DNA from 4 places in the Shewanella sp. NKUCC01_JLK genome. Region 3 is predicted to be linked to each of the others. Evidence: predicted binding sites of a transcription regulator. Region 3 holds the regulator's gene; each other region holds the start of a gene.

Region 1 (5,302 bases), on a different contig from region 3:
GACCAAATGATTGCGCAGATGGCATCATTCTCGACGGTTGATGGTATTAGTAAGTTGAATAAAGAAATCGTTAATTTAAACGGTGTTATGACATCAAGCCAAGCATTACAGGCATCAGGACTTGTTGGTCGCAAGGTGTTGATCCCAACTGATACAGGTAACATTTCAGCTGAAAGCCCAACAATAAAAGGTGTGATTAGCACGCCAGCTAAAATTCCTGAAGTTACTGTACGTGTTGAGGATGAGAAAGGCCAAGTTGTGACCACCTTTAAAGTTGATGGCAGTAAGGGGGGCAATGTCGATGTTAACTGGGATGGCCTCGATAAAGATGGAAACCCTGTAACCGCAGGTAACTATACGATCAAGGCGAGTGGTTTAGTGGATGGAAAATCCCAAGAATTGCCAGTCTCGACCTATGCTCATGTGACCAGCGTTTCTCTCGGTACGGCCAGTACTGGCGCGATTCTTAACTTGAGAGGCGGTATGGGCATCAAGTTAACCGATGTGTTAGCTGTGTCTGAAACCTAAGTTTGCATAAAAGAATTTTTGCAGCATCCGAATTGGGCGCAAGTCGCTCATAAATGAATTGAGTCAAGTGTAGAGGTGAATTATGTCGTTTAACATTGCATTGAGTGGCATTTCTGCTGCGCAGAAAGATTTAAACACTACGGCGAATAACATTGCTAATGCGAACACCATTGGCTTTAAAGAATCCCGTGCTGAATTTGCGGATGTTTACGCTAATTCTATTTTTTCAAATGCTAAAACTGCTGTCGGTGGTGGTGTTGCTACGAGTCAAGTGGCACAGCAATTCCATCAAGGTAGTTTACAGTTGACGAATAACTCCCTTGATATGGCGATTAAAGGTGGTGGCTTTTTCGTTACTGCCTCTGAACTGGGTACATTAGACCACTCGTTTACCCGTGCAGGAGCATTTAAGGTCGATAAAAATAATTACATGGTTGATTCTGCTGGTAATTATTTGCAAACTTTCCCAGTGGATAAAGATGGGAACTCAACATCAGTGAGTTTAACGACGGCTAAGCCGGTACAAATACCAGACACTGCGGGTAGCCCTGTAAAGACTGAGAATGTTACTTTACAAATGAACTTAAATGCTAAGGAAAGTGCACTCGACCCTGCGGCATTCGATCCTCTAGATGCAAAAACCTACAATAACGTTACATCAATGACAATTTATGACTCACTCGGTGAGCCACATATTATGACCACTTATTTTGTTAAGCCCAAAGATGGTTCGTACAATGGTGAGAACAATTGGGTGGCTTACTATGCTGTTGATGGAAAACAAGTCGATCTAGCCGGTCCTGCTGGTACTTATCAAACAGATACCACCGGCGATGGTACACCTGATGCAACGGGCACGGCTCAAACTGCTGGTGGTTGGAAAGGCTCTGTACTCAAGTTCAATTCTGTTGGTGTCTACACTGGTAGTGATCCTGCTATAGTCAAGACTGAGGCTTTGGGCGTCAGTGGTGCGGGTGTTTTAGGGCCTGGTGCCGATGGTACTCAAGAGTTGACTGTGAAGTTTAATGCCCCAACGCAATATGCTGCTCCTTTTGGTGCAACTGAGTTGACGCAAGATGGTACGACTGTAGGTCGCTTAACTAACGTTGAAATCGGCGAAGATGGTTTAGTGACCGCGAGTTATTCTAATGGTTCAACCGTGCCTTTAGCACGGGTTGCTTTAGTTCGTTTTGCTAACGAACAAGGTTTAACGCAAGTGGGTAATACGTCGTGGAAAGCCAGTTTAGCTTCAGGTCCAGCGTTAGCGGGTGAGGCAAATAGTGGAACTTTTGGTAGCATCAGTTCATCGGCGTTAGAGCAATCGAACATCGATTTAACGACTGAACTGGTCGATTTAATTTCGGCGCAGCGTAACTTCCAAGCGAACTCTCGTACGCTTGAAGTGAATAACACGCTGCAACAAACCGTATTACAAATCCGCTAATCATTACTTTATTTAACTAAGTGTTGCCGCCAGTGGCAACACTTAGCCTTTATCCTGCCGTCAAATCACTTCATTTTCATATTTTTCAATTCTATCAGTAAATTAAACGTTATTTTTTGTTGGCATGATGCTTGCTTGGATATTGTCATGTAGAAAATTTGACGGAGCAGTCTGTGGACAAATTCCTTTATGTCGCCATGAGTGGCGCTAAGCAAAATATGAATGAGCTGGCACTCCGTGCGAACAACTTAGCCAATGCTAATACCGATGGTTTTAAATCAGATATGGCGCAGGCCAGATCGATGCAAGCCTTCGGTGAAGGGTTGCCTTCAAGGGTGTTTGCGATGACAGAATCTCCGTCAGCTAATTTTCGCTCTGGTCCGATAAAAACCACTGGACGGGATCTCGATGTTGCCATTAAAGGCGATGGCTGGTTTGCCGTTCAGGCGAAAGATGGCAGTGAAGCTTATACCCGTTCAGGTAGTCTCAGTTTCGATGCGACGGGCATGTTGTATAACGACAGAGGCAATCCCGTGATGGGGGACGCTGGCCCGATAGTGCTGCCATTACCTATTGATAAAGTGTCAATTTCACAGGATGGCATAGTGTCTGTTCGCCCTCAGGGGGCGACTGCTGAAGTGATAGAAGAAGTGGCTAGATTGAAGTTAGTTAATCCCGGCAATACGCAGATGATGCGTGGTGAAGATGGATTATTTCGACAAATGTCAGGCGAACCAGCACCAGCTGACCCTTTCGTCGCAGTTGAAAGTGGTGCCGTAGAGGGCAGTAACGTTAACCCTGTTGATGAAATGGTGTCTTTGATTGATCTTCAGCGCCAGTTTGAATTGCAAGTCAAGATGATGAAAACCGCGGAAGAGAATGATCGCGCTTCATCTTCATTAATGCGTATTAGTTAGGAGATAGATTATGCATCCGGCGTTATGGATTAGTAAAACTGGCTTAGACGCACAGCAAACTGATATTTCAGTGATTTCAAACAACGTAGCGAACGCTAGCACTGTGGGCTACAAAAAAAGCCGCGCAGTATTTGAAGATTTACTCTATCAAACAGTTAACCAAGCAGGTGGTGTTAGTGCATCTAACACTAAGCTACCCAACGGATTAAACATAGGTGCGGGTACGAAAGTCGTCGCCACTCAAAAAATGTTTACTCAGGGTAACATGCTGACGACGGATAACTCGCTGGATCTTATGATTGAAGGTCCTGGATTTTTTGAAATCCAGCTCCCTGATGGAACCACTGCTTATACTCGAAATGGTCAGTTTACCCTAGACGATACGGGTCAGATTGTGACGCCAGGTTCTGGCTATTTGCTACAACCCGCGATCACTATTCCTGATAATGCGACCAGTATTACCGTTTCAGCAGAGGGTGAAGTTTCAGTAAAAACGCCGGGTACCGCTGAGAACCAAGTCGTGGGTCAGTTGACTATGACGGATTTTATTAATCCATCGGGTCTAGATCCTATGGGACAAAACTTATATACGGAAACCGGTGCGAGCGGCACACCAATTCAAGGTACCGCTTCGTTAGATGGTATGGGTGCTATTCGTCAAGGCGCCTTAGAAACCTCTAACGTGAACGTGACCGAGGAACTGGTGAACCTTATCGAAAGTCAGCGCATTTACGAGATGAACTCAAAAGTGATTTCAGCGGTAGATCAGATGCTGTCTTATGTGACTCAGAATTTATAGAGGCAAACATCATGGCTAGATATCTTGTGTTGGCCGTCGCGTTATTGCTTGCAGCTTGTAGCTCGACGCAAAAGAAACCCCTTGCGGATGATCCCTTTTACGCGCCGGTATACCCAGAGGCACCGCCGACAAAAATTGCCGCAACTGGCTCTATTTATCAAGACAGCCAAGCATCTAGCTTGTATTCGGATATACGCGCCCACAAAGTCGGTGACATTATCACTATCGTATTGAAGGAATCGACTCAAGCTAAGAAGAGTGCAGGCAATCAGATCAAAAAAGGTTCAGACATGAGCTTAGATCCCATCTTTGCAGGTGGTAGTAATGTGTCCATTGGCGGAGTGCCAATTGATTTGCGTTACAAAGATAGCATGAACACTAAGCGTGAATCGGATGCGGATCAGAGCAATAGTCTAGATGGCAGCATCTCGGCAAACGTGATGCAAGTGCTAAACAACGGCAGCTTAGTGATCCGTGGCGAAAAATGGATTTCAATTAATAATGGTGATGAGTTTATTCGTGTCACTGGTCTCGTTCGCTCGCAGGACATTAAACCCGATAACACTGTCGATTCAACGCGAATGGCTAATGCCCGTATCCAATACAGTGGCACAGGCACTTTCGCAGATGCTCAAAAAGTGGGCTGGTTAAGCCAGTTCTTTATGAGCGACTGGTGGCCCTTCTAAGGAGTCGTATCATGAAATATAAACTGGTGTTAGCCGTTGCCATGCTAGTGTTTTCTCTACCTAGTCAGGCTGAACGAATTAAAGATATTGCCAATGTGCAAGGTGTGCGTAGTAACCAGTTGATTGGTTATGGCTTAGTGGTCGGTTTGCCGGGAACGGGGGAAAAAACCAGTTATACCGAGCAGACCTTTATGACTATGCTCAAAAACTTTGGGATTAATCTTCCTGACAACGTCAAACCAAAAATTAAAAACGTTGCAGTGGTAGCCGTACACGCGGATATGCCCGCCTTTATCAAACCTGGTCAAGATCTTGACGTGACGGTATCTAGCTTAGGTGAAGCCAAAAGCTTACGCGGTGGCACCTTATTACAGACCTTTTTGAAAGGGGTAGACGGTAATGTGTATGCGATTGCCCAAGGTAGTTTAGTGGTGAGTGGTTTTAGTGCCGATGGTTTAGATGGTTCAAAGGTGATTCAAAATACGCCAACTGTTGGTCGTATACCGAATGGCGCGATTGTTGAGCGTAGTGTAGCAACCCCATTTTCAACTGGCGATTATTTGACGTTTAACCTACGTCGTTCGGATTTCTCTACTGCGCAGCGCATGGCTGATGCGATCAATGATCTATTAGGTCCAGATATGGCGCGTCCTTTAGATGCGACGTCTGTTCAGGTAACGGCTCCACGTGATGTATCACAACGGGTCTCCTTTTTAGCAACGCTTGAAAACCTTGATGTTGTTCCCGCAGAGGAATCTGCCAAAGTGATCGTTAATTCACGTACTGGAACCATAGTGGTTGGGCAAAACGTACGCTTACTCCCTGCGGCGATTACCCATGGCGGCATGACTGTCACGATTGCGGAGGCGACACAGGTTTCGCAGCCTAACGCGTTGGCAAATGGTCAAACAACCGTCACGAGTAATAG
Region 2 (5,302 bases), on a different contig from region 3:
GATGACAGGTAAGTCCTTTGCACTGAGTGCACTGGTTGCCGCCAGCTTCATGGCAGCGGGCGCAATGGCGAGTGATAAAACAGAGCCTCGCAACGAAGTTTATAAAGATAAATTTAAGAATCAATATAATAGCTGGCATGATACCGCAAAGAGTGAAGAACTTGTCGATGCGATTGGGCAGGATCCTAATATGGTGATCCTGTGGGCTGGCTATGCATTCGCAAAAGATTACAACGCTCCTCGCGGCCATATGTATGCCGTGACCGACGTGCGTAATACCCTACGTACTGGTGCGCCGAAAAATGCGGAAGATGGTCCATTGCCTATGGCATGTTGGAGCTGTAAGAGCCCTGATGTACCTCGCTTGATTGAAGAGCAAGGCGAAGATGGTTACTTCAAAGGTAAGTGGTCAAAGGGTGGCCCTGAAGTGACAAATACCATTGGTTGTGGTGATTGCCATGAAAAAAGCTCTCCAAAGTTACGTATTTCACGCCCTTATGCAGACCGTGCTTTTGAAGCTATAGGTACACCTTTCAGCAAAGCGTCTAAACAAGATAAAGAATCAATGGTATGTGCTCAGTGCCACGTTGAGTATTATTTTGAGAAAACTGACGACAAAAAGAATTTTGTTAAATTCCCTTGGGATATGGGTACAACAGTTGAAAAAATGGAAGTCTACTATGACTCAATCCAATTTTCTGATTGGACACACGCCCTTTCTAAGACACCAATGTTAAAAGCCCAGCATCCAGAGTATGAAACGTGGAAAATGGGTATTCACGGCATGAATAATGTGAGTTGCGTTGACTGTCACATGCCAAAAGTGACCAGTGCTGAAGGTAAGAAGTTTACCGATCATAAAGTGGGCAATCCATTCGACCGTTTTGAAGAAACCTGTGCAACTTGCCATAGCCAGACTAAAGAGTTTTTGGTTGGCGTGACTAATGAGCGTAAAGCCAAAGTCAAAGAAATGAAGTTGAAAGCGGAAGAGCAATTAGTCAAAGCACACTTTGAAGCAGAGGCTGCGTGGAAAGCTGGCGCAACTGAAGAAGAAATGAAACCCATACTAACAGATATCCGCCATTCACAATGGCGTTGGGATTTAGCGATTGCTTCCCATGGTGTTGCAGCTCACGCACCGGATGAAGCATTGCGTATTCTGGGAACTTCGGTAAGTAAAGCTGCTGATGCTCGTGTGAAGTTAGCGCAATTACTCGGTAAAAAAGGCATCACAGATCCTGTTGCGATTCCTGATATCTCTACTAAAGCTAAAGCACAAGCAGCCTTAGGTATGGACATGAAAAAGATGAATGCTGAGAAAGAAGCATTTAAGAAAGACATATTACCTAAGTGGGATGAAGAAGCGAAAAAACGCGAAGCCACTTATAAGTAGGTTTTAATCAATCGCGGTTGAGTTTTCGATATGAGCTAACCCCTCATGCAAACAAAAGCCCTCGCTGACTCAGCGGGGGCTTTTTTATGGAAAAAAATATCGAGTAATGTCAGGCGCTGGTCATGCTGGCAAATACCACGGGCTAAATCGTTATTTGATTAGTTTTAATAACGCCCTAAACCGCTCGCCTTGGGCTTGATGTTGTAATTCAAATAATAGCGATTCCACGTTAGTTAATAGGGCGCCTCTGGCCGTCATCATTTGGATCCCGAGTTGTTTATTCTCAGCACTGCGTGACGATACGCAATCGGCGACTAAATGCACCGAATATTGCTGTTCGATAAGGTCACAACAGGTTTGGTAAACACACACATGGTTTTCAATACCCGCCAGTATGACGTGTTTGCGATTCGTCTTAGTTAATGCCTTTGCAAACGCGTCACAGTGCCAGCCGCTAAAATGCTGCTTGGCAATGGGGGAGCTGGTTTTCGCAAGTAAGGTTTGCAGCTCAGGGCTAGTTGCTCCGAGTTTATCGGGTAGCTGTTCTAACCACAGTATTGGAATTTCAAATAATTGTGCGCCTTGGATTAAGGTCTGTAGTTGTTGATGCAGCTTGTCACTGTTATCCATGATTTGTGCAAGTTTTCCTTGCACATCGACGATAACGAGAACACATTCTTCTGGTTTTAACATCGGGCCTTCCTTCTGCGCTTGATGATTGTCTTAGTGATGATCTTCGCTTTTGTCTAAGAGCTTGTGTTGTGATGCTCAGATTTCATCTCGATTTACGCTTCCCCCAGTAGACCCTAATTTAACCTTGTTACCAATAGGCCTAAGGTCGAATAGCTGTCGCACTTAAACTGCTCACTAAAAGAGTGCATCGCACCAGTTAGTGCTCGATTATGGTGCATTTTTAACCTTGAAAAATAGTGTTAAAAAATTTAAACCAATAATAATCAATAGATTAAATTGTTGGCCTAATGATTGAATTACCTTTGATACAAGTTAATAACAATCGCGTGTTTTTGGAGGTCAGGATGAAACTAGTCAGCGCTATCATCAAGCCGTTTAAGTTGGATGATGTCCGTGAAGCTATCGCCGGAATTGGTATTGAGGGCATGACGGTGACCGAAGTGAAAGGTTTTGGCCGTCAGAAAGGGCATACAGAGTTGTATCGCGGCGCCGAGTATCAGGTGGATTTTTTGCCAAAAGTAAAACTAGAAATTGCCACTAAGGCTGAAAATCTCGACATGTTGATTGAGGCCATTACCACTGCGGCCCATACGGGGAAAATTGGTGACGGTAAGATCTTCGTCGTTGATTTAGAACATGCTATCCGTATCCGTACGGGTGAACTTGATACTGAAGCGCTATAAGGGGCTGACAATGGAAGAATTAACGAAATTAGGCGGCACAGTCACTGAACTACGCTTTGCACTCGATACCTTTTACTTTTTGATTTCTGGCGCTTTAGTCATGTGGATGGCGGCGGGATTCGCCATGTTAGAGGCGGGTTTAGTTCGCTCTAAAAATACCACTGAAATTTTAACTAAGAACGTTGTGCTGTACGCGATTGCCTGTGTGATGTATCTGTTGGTTGGCTATAACATCATGTATGTGGATAACACTGAAGGTGGCTGGTTACCGTCAATTGGCACCTTAATTGGTTCGCAATCAGCAGATGCGAGCCATGCATTAGAATCTGACTTCTTCTTCCAAGTTGTATTTGTGGCAACGGCGATGTCAATTGTCTCTGGTGCTGTGGCGGAACGGATGAAGTTGTGGGCTTTCTTGTTCTTCTCTGTGGTGATGACAGCGGTTATCTATCCAGTAGAAGGTTATTGGACTTGGGGCCAAGGTTTTATCGCTAAACTGGGCTTTGTAGACTTTGCTGGTAGCGGTATTGTGCATATGACGGGGGCGACCGCGGCGATTGCTGGCGTGATATTGCTCGGTGCGCGTAAGGGTAAATACGGGCCTAATGGCCAAGTGAATCCTATTCCAGGCTCTAACTTGCCAATGGCAACCTTAGGTATGTTTATTCTGTGGATGGGCTGGTTTGGCTTTAACGGCGGATCGCAATTAATGGTGTCGGATGCGGCGAATGCAAGCTCAGTGGCGAAAGTGTTTGTGAATACCAATACTGCAGCGGCTTTTGGTGCTATCTCTGCTCTTATCGTGTGTAAGATGATTTGGGGTAAAGCGGATTTGACCATGATCCTTAACGGTATTTTGGCTGGATTAGTGGCGATTACGGCAGATCCTCTTTCGCCTTCATTGTTAATGGCGGGTGTGATTGGTTTAGTGGCGGGCGGCGTGGTGGTGTTCTCGATAGTGGGCTTAGATCGCATTAAGATCGACGATCCCGTCGGTGCGATTTCAGTACACGGTGTGGCTGGTTTCCTTGGCTTAATGTGTGTGCCATTATCCAATGCCAATGCAACTATTACCGGACAGTTGACGGGCGCAGCGATCATTTTCACTTGGGTATTCTGCTCATCATTTGCAGTTTGGTATGTGATTAAGATAACCATGGGGATCCGTGTGACTGAGGAAGAAGAATACAACGGTATGGATGCTTCTGACTGCGGTATTGATGCCTATCCTGAGTTTGTTACGGTCAAAAATGCGGGCTGATTAAACTTGCACATTAACACGTGATTCACCTTGATGCTTAGCTTGGATCGAGGGATAGTGAAGCAGAGCCTAGGCTCTGCTTTTTTATGGGTAATCACTGTGATTGAAGTTTAAGCACAGGGTCATAAGCTTAATTACTGAGCAATTCTGTTTTCTTGTATAAATTAAGGAGTGTTCTATGAGCTTGAATATAAAAACAATAGGTCAATTTTCGCGATTAAGTCTTATCGTCATTTCTGGCTGGATATCGGTTTCTGCCTTTGCAGGAGAAGTGATCGTTAATCGCTCAAGTGAGCCTGTCGATGCCTTTGCCGTGCGTGATCAAGTGCTCAAGGATTTTGAATGGCAGGAGTCGCTTCGTCGCCAGCAGCAAATCCAAATTCTGCAGGCTTTACCCTCAGGTTGCGTTACGGTCATGAAACCCTATCGACATTTTACCTGTGGAGAGCATAACTATCGGCCGTATCATTATCAGCAGCGTGAGTTATACATAGAAGTTGACCGACCTTCACAATAGTTAATTCATTAAATTATTTGCGATTATTTTCAATCGATCGCGATTATCATTTTTTGTAACCATTTTATGTCGTCTTTTTCGCCATTTGTAATAAGCTCAAATAGGAGCTAATGGTGTGGGAGGGCGTATGTCGAAACTATTCCGAGCCGTATACTTGAGTACGATCTTGAGCGTTGTATTCAGTCAATTGTTTGCTTGTAGCTCGACGACCATTGAGCCTAATCCGTCGGATCTTGAGTCGTTACTTGCCGATTCACTGTTTACCCCTGTGGCCGATATTCCTTCTGTTGCTGATATCTTTTATCTGCCACCCGAGGTCGTGACAGACGTAAAACGTCGCTATGGGATATACACTTTGTCACACAATAACAACATGTTAGCTAATGAATGGTTAGCTAGTTATATCAATGCGAGTCAAACCAATAGCGCTAACATTGATTTTCGATATCAAGATAATCTGACCCAAATTGCCCGTGAAACCTATGCCCAAAGGGCGGGTAATTGCATGTCTTTAGTGGTCATGACTTCTGCGTTAGCGGACATATTGAATGTGAGTGCTGAGTATCAAGATATTGCGATAGAACCGGTATGGGATAAGCAAGGTGATTTCTATTTAATCAATGGGCATGTGAATTTACGCTTACTTCCACCTGAAAACGCACATTCAGTTTATGTGTCATCTACCGCAGTTTTAGTGGACTTTATGCCAGAGCGAGCTCTACGGGGATACGGTAAAACCCAAGTGGATCGGCAGA
Region 3 (5,302 bases):
TGGGTCTTTGAGTTCTTCACTCAACTCATCGAGTATGTCGCCTATTTGTTCCTGATCGATGAGCTGCCACAGTACTTGTCTGGCATTTGGCGGTGATGATTCTAAGATCAGCGCGATATCTGAGGCGGCCATTTTTTGCAGCATATTACGCACGTGTACAAACATGCCGCTGCTAAGCGCTTGGTTTAACTGGTCAAGACTATGTCCGGTGTGATCGTTTTCTGCATTATCTACGGGCATTTGTCCTCCATTGTGCGGCAAATTGGTTTGAGATCTTGGTGTTAGGCTAGGATTTAGCGGTGACTAAGCGTCAGTCGATGACACAGATTAAGGCGGCTAAGGTAAGGCCAGCGCAATGACCGCTAGTGTAATCGCCAGTAGCTTGTATCGTCGAGCGACAAATGTTTTGCCATGTCTGAATGACAAGTTTTTTAAACTAGACATGAAGTGAAACTAACGATGAAGTGCTTAGTGTGAAGTGAAACTAACAGGCTTCGTCAAACTTAGCGTCGATTAAGGCACAAATGGCATCGAGAGCCGGCTCTGCATCTGGGCCTTCGGCGATCAGCTTAATGGTTTTACCCATACCAGTTTCAAGCATCAGCAAGCCAAGCACACTGGCGGCCGATGCTTGTTTATCGCCTTGGATTAAGGTGATGGTCGCATCAAACTCGGAAGCCAGTACCACCAACTTAGTGGCGGCACGGGCATGTAAACCGAGCTTATTACAGATAGTTATCTGACGTTCAAGCTTTGGCATTGTTGAGCTCTCGATGACGGGCATACACTTTATGTTTACCGTTACTAAAGCGTTTGGCCAATTGCTCTGCGACGTAAACCGATCTGTGCTGTCCACCTGTGCAGCCAATGGCCACAGTTAAATAACTGCGATTGTTACGCTCAAGGTGCGGCAGCCAAGTCTCCAGTAAATTTTCGATTTGCCAGATGAACTTATTGACCAGTGGTTGGCGATTTAAGAACTCAGCTACGGGTTCATCTAAACCAGTCAATGGCCGCAGCGCCAGCTCCCAGTGGGGATTAGGTAGAAAGCGTACATCGAACATAAAGTCGGCTTCGGTGGGCATTCCGTGCTTAAAGCCAAAGGACTCGAAGTTGATCACGAGTTCTTTATCGACACTACCAAGGAGAATTTGTCGGACTTGGTCGCTTAAATCATAGATATTCAAATTCGACGTATCTATGTAGTGATCGACCAGTTTTGACATAGGCTCGAGCAGTTTCCCCTCCAGCTTTATCGCTTCTTGCAAAGAGACTCGGCTCTTCGACAAAGGATGCAAACGGCGGGTTTCGCTGTAACGCTTGAGCAGAATTTTATCGCTGGAGTTAAGGAAGAAGCTCGTTAACTCAGTATCTGGAGGTAGGCTAGCGAGTTGTTTTACTAAGACCTTATCCTGCTCAGGCATGTTACGCACGTCGACACTGATGGCGACGAGATCGTTACTGCCTTTGAGTTGCTCAAGCAAACTGCCAATCAATGGCAAGGGAAGGTTATCGACACAATAATAGCCGAGATCTTCGAGTACCCTAAGGGCGACAGATTTGCCTGAGCCTGAGCGGCCCGACACTATGACCAGTTTCATCCAGTGATTACCTGATAGAGTTCCGTTTCATCATGCGTCTTGCGTAATTGCTTTAATATTTGCTTGTCGCTCAGCTTTTCGGCCATGCAAGACAAGGTACTTAAGTGCTGCTGACATTGGTCTGCAGGCACCAGTAGTGCAAATAAAATATCAACAGGTTGCTTATCGATAGCATCAAATGCTATCGGCTCTTCACACTTAATGAGTATGGCAATGGGCTGATCTATATCGGCTAGTCGACCATGTGGAATGGCGATGCCGTTACCTATACCTGTGCTCCCCATCTTTTCGCGCGCCACTAGGCTTTCGAATATCTCTTGAGATGAGAGGGTCGGGTACTGGGCAGCGACTAAGTCGCTGATGAGTTCCAGTACCTTTTTCTTGCTGCCCGGAGTGGCGCAGGTAGTGCACTCCGGCCGCAGTATGGTACAAAGTTCCATTATTAGTGTTTTGTTAACTTCTCTTTGTGTTTAATAACCTGACGGTCAAGCTTGTCAATCAGGGCGTCTATAGCGGCATACATGTCAGCATGCTCTGAAGTAGCAAAAACTTCACCACCTATGAGGTTTATTCTCGCTTCGGCAATCTGTTGCATTTTCTCAACATTGAGCACAACGTGCACATTATTGATCTGTTCGAAATGGCGTTCAAGTTTTGAAAACTTTTCTTCTACATATGCACGTAACGATTCGGTAATTTCGATATGGTGCCCACTTAGGTTTATTTGCATAGAAACGTCCTCCGATATCCACTGTAGGTTATAAACTTTTACGCTGATTAGAAGGTGGAATAAGCATAGCCTCTCGGTACTTCGCAATGGTTCTGCGGGCTACGTTGATCCCTTGTTCTGCCAGAAGTTGAGCCATCTTACTATCGCTTAATGGTTTTTTCTGGTTTTCCGCTGCCACCAGTTTCTTTATAAAGGCTCTGATTGCTGTGGATGAGCACTCACCACCATCGTCAGTCCCGACGTGGCTAGAGAAGAAGTATTTTAGTTCAAAAAGTCCCTTAGGGGTATGCATGTATTTTTGAGTTGTGACCCGTGAGATGGTGGACTCATGCATTTCTACCGCTTCAGCAATATCGTTAAGCACCATAGGCTTCATGGCTTCTTCACCATACTCAAAGAAACCTTGCTGATATTGCACTATGCAATTAGCAACTTTAAGCAAAGTGTCGTTACGGCTTTCTAGACTCTTAATAAACCATTTAGCCTCTTGCAGATGGCCGCGAATAAATTGGCTATCGGCTTGGTTTTTTGTGCTGCGTGCCATAGAAGCATAATGTTGATTTACATTGATTTTGGGCATGCAGTCAGGATTAAGCTCAACGACCCAGCGGCCATTTTTCTTCGACACAGACACATCTGGGATAACGTATTCGTCATTATTGGGCGTGATCAACAAACCTGGGCGAGGATTGAGGGTTTGGATGAGTGCTATACCATCCCTTAATTCATCTTCTTTTAATTTAGTCTTACGCATCAACAACCTAAAATCACGGGCGGCGATCAGATCTAAATGATCTTTGATCAGCATACGGGCGTTTTCTAGGTTGGGAGTATCAGCGGCGAAATGCGACAGTTGGATCAGCAGGCATTCACTTAAATCGCGGGCGGCAACGCCTATGGGATCAAAATGCTGAATGCGCTTGAGTACGGCTTCGACTTCGTCAAGCTCAACTTCAGGATTGCCCATGGCTTCGAGAATTTCTTCAGTGCTTTGGGTGAGATAGCCCTGATCGTCGATTGCATCAATAATGGCGGTGGCAATGGCTAAATCGGTTTCAGAAAACGGTGTGAGGTTTTTTTGCCATTCTAAGTGTTCGTACAAACCTTCACTGGTCTCGCCTTGGAAGGGCATATCGTCTTCACGACTGCCGCCGGGGCCTGAGTTTGGGGAGGCGGTAAACACTTCATCCCATGTGGTGTCCATGGGGAGCTCATCGGGCATGGATTCTTTGGTTAGCGACTCTGCCGTGTCTATGGTGGAGCTGTCTTTTTCTGGTGGCAGAGTGCTAGATTCACTGAAATCCGTATCGGATAGCGTTTGGTTTACAGGGGTTTTAGTGGCGTCGAATTGATCCTCTTCCAGCTCGAGAAGGGGATTAGAATCTAATGCTTGCTGGATCTCTTGCTGCAGTTCTAATGACGACAGTTGCAACAGACGTATGGCCTGTTGTAATTGTGGCGTCATGGTTAACTGTTGACCCAGTTTGAGCTGGAGTGACGCTTTCATGTTACCGCTGATCCCTACGTTATTATTGTTGGATGAGGTCGCTTATTATTATCTTGAGTGAAGCCCAATGGCGGTATAAATTGCCTCCATTGGCTTCGCTCGATTAACTATAGCCTGAATTGTTCACCTAAGTACACAGCCCTAACTTGCTGATTGTCTAAGATCTCTGCTGGAGTTCCTTCGGCAATCAGGTTTCCGTGACTCACAATATAAGCATGTTCACATACATCTAATGTCTCGCGGACATTATGGTCTGTGATCAGTACGCCAAGGCCGCGACTTTTGAGTTGTTCGATAATCTTCTTGATGTCGATAACCGAAATAGGATCGACGCCGGCAAACGGTTCATCGAGCAAAATGAACTTAGGATTAGCGGCTAAAGCCCGCGCAATTTCGACGCGACGACGTTCGCCACCCGACAATGACATGCCTTGGCTGTCACGGATGTGGGTGATATGAAACTCTTCGAGCAGATGTTCTAGTTCTTCTTCTCGTTCTTCGTTTTTAAGTTCTTTACGAGTTTGCAGTACGGCCATGATGTTGTCATGAACAGTTAGCTTACGAAAGATACTGGCTTCTTGCGGTAAGTAACCTATGCCTTTGCGGGCACGCAGATGCATAGGATCTGCGGTTAAATCATCATCGTCGATAAAGATATGTCCCTTATCGCTCTTCACTAGCCCGACAACCATGTAAAAGGTCGTGGTTTTACCTGCACCGTTTGGACCGAGTAGGCCAACGACTTGACCGGTTTTTACCGTCAGACTGACGTCTTTAACCACTTGGCGACTCTTGTAACTTTTCGCCAGATTTTGTGCTCTTAAGGTGATTTGGGTCATTTAGAGTCCTGCTTTTTTACAGGTTTATCCGCCGGAGCGTCTGATTTAGCATCATCTTGATAGTTTTCAGGCTGAATAATAGTGATTACGCGATCGTCACCACTGCCAGTACTCTCGGCCATCAATTTCTGTTGAATCATGTTATAGCGGATTAAATTGCCTGTAACTTGGCTACCTGCTTGATCTAATGACGCCATACCTTTCAGAGTTAAGGTGCGGCTTGCCATATCGTAACGAATTTCTTTCGCGCTAGCCGATGCAGGACGGCCATCGTCTAATATCTGGCTATACGTAGCAGGGTTGCCTGTGGCGACTAAAGTTTTGCTATTTTCACCTTCAGCGGAAAATGCACGCAGTTCATTTGCTTGGATTTTTATTGAGCCTTGGGTAACTTCCACCGGACCAAAGAAGATAATCTGGTTGTTTTTGATATCCGCAGTTTGGCTCACAGCTTTAATTTTGACTTCTTGCTTTAAGTCGCCCACTTTCGCGAAAGCACTCATGCTCATAATTAGCATTAGGCTGGCAAGTAATACGTTATTTTGCTTCATATGTTCCTACTACCTGACTGGTCAATTGCACTTCTTGCGCGTTGAGGTCGGCATAAAGGCCTTGGCCTTGAATA
Region 4 (5,302 bases), on a different contig from region 3:
CAGGCGCAACGAAAACGAGCAGCGATCAATCTGCTCAAGTTGCTACAAAATCGACAACACCACAAAGAAGCGACTCAGTGGTCATTACGGCCCAGGCACAACAACTTCAAGGAGCTCAGACTAAAATGGCTAGCCTTCCTGAAGTTGATCAAAAGAAAGTAGCCGAAATCAAACAAGCTATTGCCGAAGGTCGCTATAAAATTGACCCTGAAAAGTTGGCTGCCAATATTGCAAGTTTTGAAGCCGAACTTAATGACTTAAATAAAGAGTAACTATGACTGAAATAGCTAAACTGGTAGATCTACAACACGCCCATTTGGCTGTTCTTAAGCAAATCATACTCAAGGAAAAAGGCGCTTTGGTTGACCAAAACGCCGATTTACTGCTTTCCCTTGCTAACGAAAAATCGCAATGTCTGAAAGAACTAAAGACTAATGATGATATTCTGGCAAAACACAGTGATAAATCGCTACTCACTCAGCAAGTCGAACTCGTGCATAAAATGGCCGAGATCAAAGACGCATTGACTGAATGCAAAGAATTAAACGAACAAAATGCCAGTTTAATTGAGATGAATTTAGCGAGTTTAAATCGCTTTGCTCAAGCTTTACAAGCCAGCAGAAACGCCTCCAGCCTCACCTATAACGATAAAGGCAAGACCTCGACTATCTCAAGTTTAGGCAATGATTTAAAGGCCTAACAAGCACATCACTCCCACTTAGCATTCTATTTTCTAAGCTCTGATGAGATATTAATGTCTTGTACAAAAAGAAAAGCCGCGTAAATACGCGGCTCAATACATGCTGTTGAACATACTCTCAAAAACGCTAGAAATACGTCACTTCCTTCACTCGTTGTGGACGGTTCTGTTGTTGATAAAGCGCCCAAACCTGTGAAAAATCAAGTTCTAACTCAGTCACATAATGCTCGCCTGCTGGATAACTCTTAACGACTCGTGCGCCGCGGATCACGCCAGAAACTGACGCTTTGACATTATCGTCCGTCAACATCCAATCACTAACACTGCTGTTTGCCGTTATTTTCTGCCCATAAACTTGTTCCGCTAATTCACGATAAGCTACAATTTTTGATGCCTGCATAGCCATCAACACTCTTTGTGATTGCTCTTTAGCCGGTTGAGTCGCTAAGGGCGCATATCCTATAGCCGTTAACTTAGGAAAACTCGGCGGCGGCACATCTTCCCATTGCACATATCTATCTTTAGCAGCGCAGCCAGTTAGCATTAGCCCCGTGATAAGTAATAAAAGGTAGTGTTTCATTTTCCATCTCCTAAGACACGTACTTCATTCATGCCCGGACTCGCCTGACGATATAAGATGCCATTTTGTGACACAATTTGCTCCGAAGGCTGCATGTAGTTTGCCAACTCTTTTTGAGTCACAAAAGTTTGAGATGCCGATACCACGCGATTGTTACTAATGTTCACAATCCGAGTATTGATCGCCATACCATTGGTTACTACGCTCATAGTCGAAACGACAAGATGTTCAACAGGAAGATCTTTCGACAATTTTTGCCAATCTCTCGTCAAAATAAAATCCCCGTCAGATGTGACTCTCAAGCCATCAGCTAAGTTTAAATCCACCACATTAAACTGAAAGCTATGGAGCGACGTCATTAACCCTTGCTGTAACTGTTGCGCTAACGCATTAGTGCCATTCAAATCGCCCACTAATACTGGTGTTGCAACTACGATAGGTTGATCAGAACGCAAAGCATCATTTTGCTTAACGAGCTCAGTCACTATTCGCTGTGCTAAATGGTTAATCACTGCCGTTGGCGGCAACCCATTGCCATCCACTAAACTCGGTTTGGGCGGCGTAACCGGTTTAGCTACACATCCACCTAACATTATCAATGTTAAGGGAATAATCACACGCTTTAGCATTGGATTTACCTCATCTATGGGTGCATTGGCAGTCAAGTGACTCACTTTCTAAGCTTCAAATTTTTAATGAGTAACAAAAACAGCAATCTTCGGACCAATATTAACCTCAGTCCGACAATATTCTTCTATTACACAGTATATCGACTGTAACAATGGAAACTTTATCAAAAGTTCTCATACTCAGGCACGAAATTTGCTTTATTGTCGTATTAGATTAAGAGTCAGAAAACTGGCTCGATTGGTAATATCGCCATTAGCTTAGCGATAAGGATTGAATTGATGCACATACCAGGTTCAGCTTCGCTCATCATTTTGAGCCTTTTTCTACTTTCTTTGCCCACCAGAGCCGAATGGATAGAAGCCAGCGGAGAAGCAACTATTATCAATGGTAATACAGCTCAAGCAAGGGAAGAAGCAATTAATCAAGCTGTTAGCTATGCGACATTAAGCACAGGTATTCAAATATCCAGCGAGCAACAAACCTCTAATGGTAACCTCACACAAAATAACTTTGCGATAAATCGCAACGCCCAAGCCATAAACATCCAACTCGTAAGTGAACAAATTCAGGGAAATAAAATATATGTATCCCTACGCCTCGATCTAAATGATGATCCAACACAACAGTGTCCTAATGGCCAATTAAAGGCCGCTATTTTAATACCTCAAACACAAATAAAAGATCGTTCTCAGCTTAGATATGGACAACTTTCAGGCTTTGAAGAGGTCATTTCAGAGGCGTTAGGGAACACTATAGAAGATTACTCTTCAACTGGCTTTAGTCACATCCATGCTAACGAGCGACTCGATATTGAACAAGACCTAGTGGATATTCGCGGTTATCGACTCCCAAGCTGGCTCAGTGAAATTACCGACAGCCAATATATTCTTCAACCGCAGATCATTGATATATCGATAGAGCCTGTACAACCCACCTTCTTAGGATTTTGGGATGAAGCTCCGCTAAGGCAATTTCAATTCAAACTCAGCCTCTATCATGGGATCAGTGGCGAAGAGGTCTGGAGCAAAAGCTACAGCACATCGGCCCCATGGGAATTTGAAGAACAGGCTATCATTGCTCCCAACAGTAATAGATTCTGGCGTTCCTCCTATGGAAAAAGTATTACTCAATTAATATTGCAAGCTACCCGAGATTTAGACAGCACACTTAATTGCAGGCCATTACTTGGCCAAGTCGTTAGCCGACAAGCAGACAGGATTATATTAAATCTAGGCCGTAAACATGGCATTCGTGTCGGTGATAAATTCCAAGTAGTATTACAACAAAACTTACCCGATAGACTCAATGAAATGCGCGCCGTCGCGACCAAAAGTCGTGCAACGGTAAAAATTGAGCAAGTAAGCGAAGAAAGCGCCACCGCAATCCTTGTAGACCAAAATGCCGCCTACAATGTACAGATAAACGACATAGCGCTTAAGATTTAAGCAACTAAATCATAAGCCTTTTAATCAAAGATAAAACCAGTATAATCACTGTCGTCTCTTCATAGCTCAACAGGATAGAGCAGCCGCCTCCTAAGCGGCCGATCGGGGTTCGAGTCCCTGTGGAGAGACCAGATAGTGACCTTGGTGATATCAAACTCCCAGAAATCTTCCGGAGAAACGGAATGACCGAGCTGTTTGCGTCTAATCTCAATATTATCGTTAAGCGTTGGCCTATCGTAGCCGCTGCGGTCAAAAGCCAAACCATCAATGAATTAGATGCCCACCTTGTCAACGGTCGCAATCAAACTATCAGTGTTAATGGTATTCAACTCAGCAGCCGTCATGACCGCATCGCCGAAGCACGGCTCTTTATCAGTACATTACCTGCAGATGCAACTCACGTAACCGTCTACGGTGTCGGGATGGGAGATGTACCAAGTTTACTTATCGATAATCCACAGTATCTTTCAATTGATGTTTGCATTTTAAATCTCAGCGTTTTTGCCCTCCTCATCAGTTACACAGATCAAAGCGAATGGTTAAGTCATCCGAATGTTAACTTAAAAGAACGCGCCGAGAGTAGGCTTGTGTTACCCTATGTTGGAATAACACCAGATTTAGTATTAACCAGTAATGAGAATGCAATCACTCGAGATTTACTGGTTTATGAGCTTAACCGTAATTTTGCGAATCAAAAACATAATATTGATGAAGTTTCGTTAGCAAGATTAAATGCAAATATTCCAAACTTACTCAATGACCCCGATGCATCACTTCTGTTAAACACTCATCATAATGCTAACTGCGTAGTTATTGCATCTGGCCCAACACTTGAAGATCATTATCCCTATTTATTTGAGCTCACTCAAAAATCTAAATTCTCAAAACCACTTATTATTGCTGTAGATACGGCATTTAAGGCTTTATTCCAACATAATATAATACCTGACATAATTCTAAGTATTGATCCTAATATTAGACCAGATCATTTCCCGATGGAACATACGGAAAATGTCATATTAGTTTATTTCCCCAAGATCAATCCTCAGATAATCGAACAATGGAAAGGTGCAAAATACAGTGCATACTCTACTAGTCACCTCTATGATGAGCTAGCAAATAAATATCCTAAGTTGAGACTATTTACTAATGGTAGTGTAGTCCATCCTGCAATCGATCTTGCTGTTTATTTAGGAGCATACCAAGTATCACTCTTTGGCTGTGACTTCTGCTATACGAATAATAAAACTCATGCGTTTTGGCCTGATGGCCATTTAGGGCCAAAAATCAAAAATGCCAAACATTGGTTAATTAACGGGCATGGCGAAAGAGTACCAACAGATTTAAACTTTAGGGGTTATTTACGTAGTCTTGAAAAATATATAAAACTTAAAAAAAATATCAAGTTTTACCAATCAAGTTTAAATGGGGCGAGAATACATGGTGCACAATACAAGGATTTTTCACAATGAAAGACCAAAAAAACCAACCACTTATAAGCTTATTAATTTCAGCAGCACATAAATTTCGGTTAGGAAAAGAGGCTGAAGGATCGGTACAATTTCGAGAGTGTATTAACCTGTTAGAGCCAATGCTTAACAATTCAATCAAAGAGAATGAAATGACTCTTTTTTTTCCAGCAATGTTAGCAGCTCAGGAACGCTTCGATTGGCTTTCGCTTGCTGATTATTTGGAATTTGATATTCCATCTATTTTAAAAAACGACTAGATCTAAATCATTTTAGATCTTTATTCTCGGTTAATCGTCGATAGATAAATCCAGCAAATGACAAACAGTTAAATTATCAAGAGTCAAAGCAACACTCCCCCAAGACCAACCCACTCCAAATCCTGAAAGTAGTAACTTGTTATTTACTCTTGTTAAATCTTTAGAGAGACTTAAGCAAAGCGCTAGAGGAATTGATGCAGAGCTAGTATTGCCAACTT

Evidence for each region. The regulator sigma-54, encoded in region 3, starts transcription at its own class of promoters, with help from an activator protein. The targets are predictions, from matches to a motif close to GTTGGCACGNNNNTNGNNT.
Region 1: flgF (flagellar basal-body rod protein FlgF) is a predicted target of sigma-54. The motif match lies at 2,091-2,109, and genes of this name have one in related genera.
Region 2: KO537_RS03570 (P-II family nitrogen regulator) is a predicted target of sigma-54. The motif match lies at 2,365-2,383, and genes of this name have one in related genera.
Region 4: KO537_RS04730 (flagellar assembly protein FlgT) is a predicted target of sigma-54. The motif match lies at 2,090-2,108, and genes of this name have one in related genera.

The regions. Positions count from the first base shown of each region.
Region 1 covers NZ_JAHKRD010000003.1:179,530-184,831, forward strand. The annotation lists gene flgD (flagellar hook assembly protein FlgD) at 1-528, shown strand, start outside; gene flgE (flagellar hook protein FlgE) at 611-1,972, shown strand; gene flgF (flagellar basal-body rod protein FlgF) at 2,146-2,889, shown strand; gene flgG (flagellar basal-body rod protein FlgG) at 2,900-3,688, shown strand; gene flgH (flagellar basal body L-ring protein FlgH) at 3,700-4,374, shown strand; gene KO537_RS04805 (flagellar basal body P-ring protein FlgI) at 4,386-5,302, shown strand, end outside.
Region 2 covers NZ_JAHKRD010000002.1:287,654-292,955, reverse strand. The annotation lists gene nrfA (ammonia-forming nitrite reductase cytochrome c552 subunit) at 1-1,393, shown strand, start outside; gene KO537_RS03575 (hydrolase) at 1,544-2,086, opposite strand; gene KO537_RS03570 (P-II family nitrogen regulator) at 2,431-2,769, shown strand; gene KO537_RS03565 (ammonium transporter) at 2,780-4,030, shown strand; gene KO537_RS03560 (hypothetical protein) at 4,209-4,547, shown strand; gene KO537_RS03555 (hypothetical protein) at 4,675-5,302, shown strand, end outside.
Region 3 covers NZ_JAHKRD010000020.1:13,971-19,272, forward strand. The annotation lists gene mgtE (magnesium transporter) at 1-240, opposite strand, end outside; gene KO537_RS19075 (HPr family phosphocarrier protein) at 485-760, opposite strand; gene rapZ (RNase adapter RapZ) at 747-1,601, opposite strand; gene ptsN (PTS IIA-like nitrogen regulatory protein PtsN) at 1,598-2,041, opposite strand; gene hpf (ribosome hibernation promoting factor) at 2,044-2,331, opposite strand; gene KO537_RS19095 (RNA polymerase factor sigma-54) at 2,360-3,838, opposite strand; gene lptB (LPS export ABC transporter ATP-binding protein) at 3,946-4,677, opposite strand; gene lptA (lipopolysaccharide transport periplasmic protein LptA) at 4,674-5,228, opposite strand; gene lptC (LPS export ABC transporter periplasmic protein LptC) at 5,215-5,302, opposite strand, start outside.
Region 4 covers NZ_JAHKRD010000003.1:170,096-175,397, reverse strand. The annotation lists gene flgM (flagellar biosynthesis anti-sigma factor FlgM) at 1-272, shown strand, start outside; gene KO537_RS04745 (flagellar protein FlgN) at 275-700, shown strand; gene KO537_RS04740 (LPP20 family lipoprotein) at 828-1,280, opposite strand; gene KO537_RS04735 (FlgO family outer membrane protein) at 1,277-1,909, opposite strand; gene KO537_RS04730 (flagellar assembly protein FlgT) at 2,189-3,355, shown strand; tRNA gene KO537_RS04725 (tRNA-Arg) at 3,411-3,486, shown strand; gene KO537_RS04720 (6-hydroxymethylpterin diphosphokinase MptE-like protein) at 3,538-4,827, shown strand; gene KO537_RS04715 (hypothetical protein) at 4,824-5,084, shown strand; gene KO537_RS04710 (ketoacyl-ACP synthase III) at 5,115-5,302, opposite strand, start outside.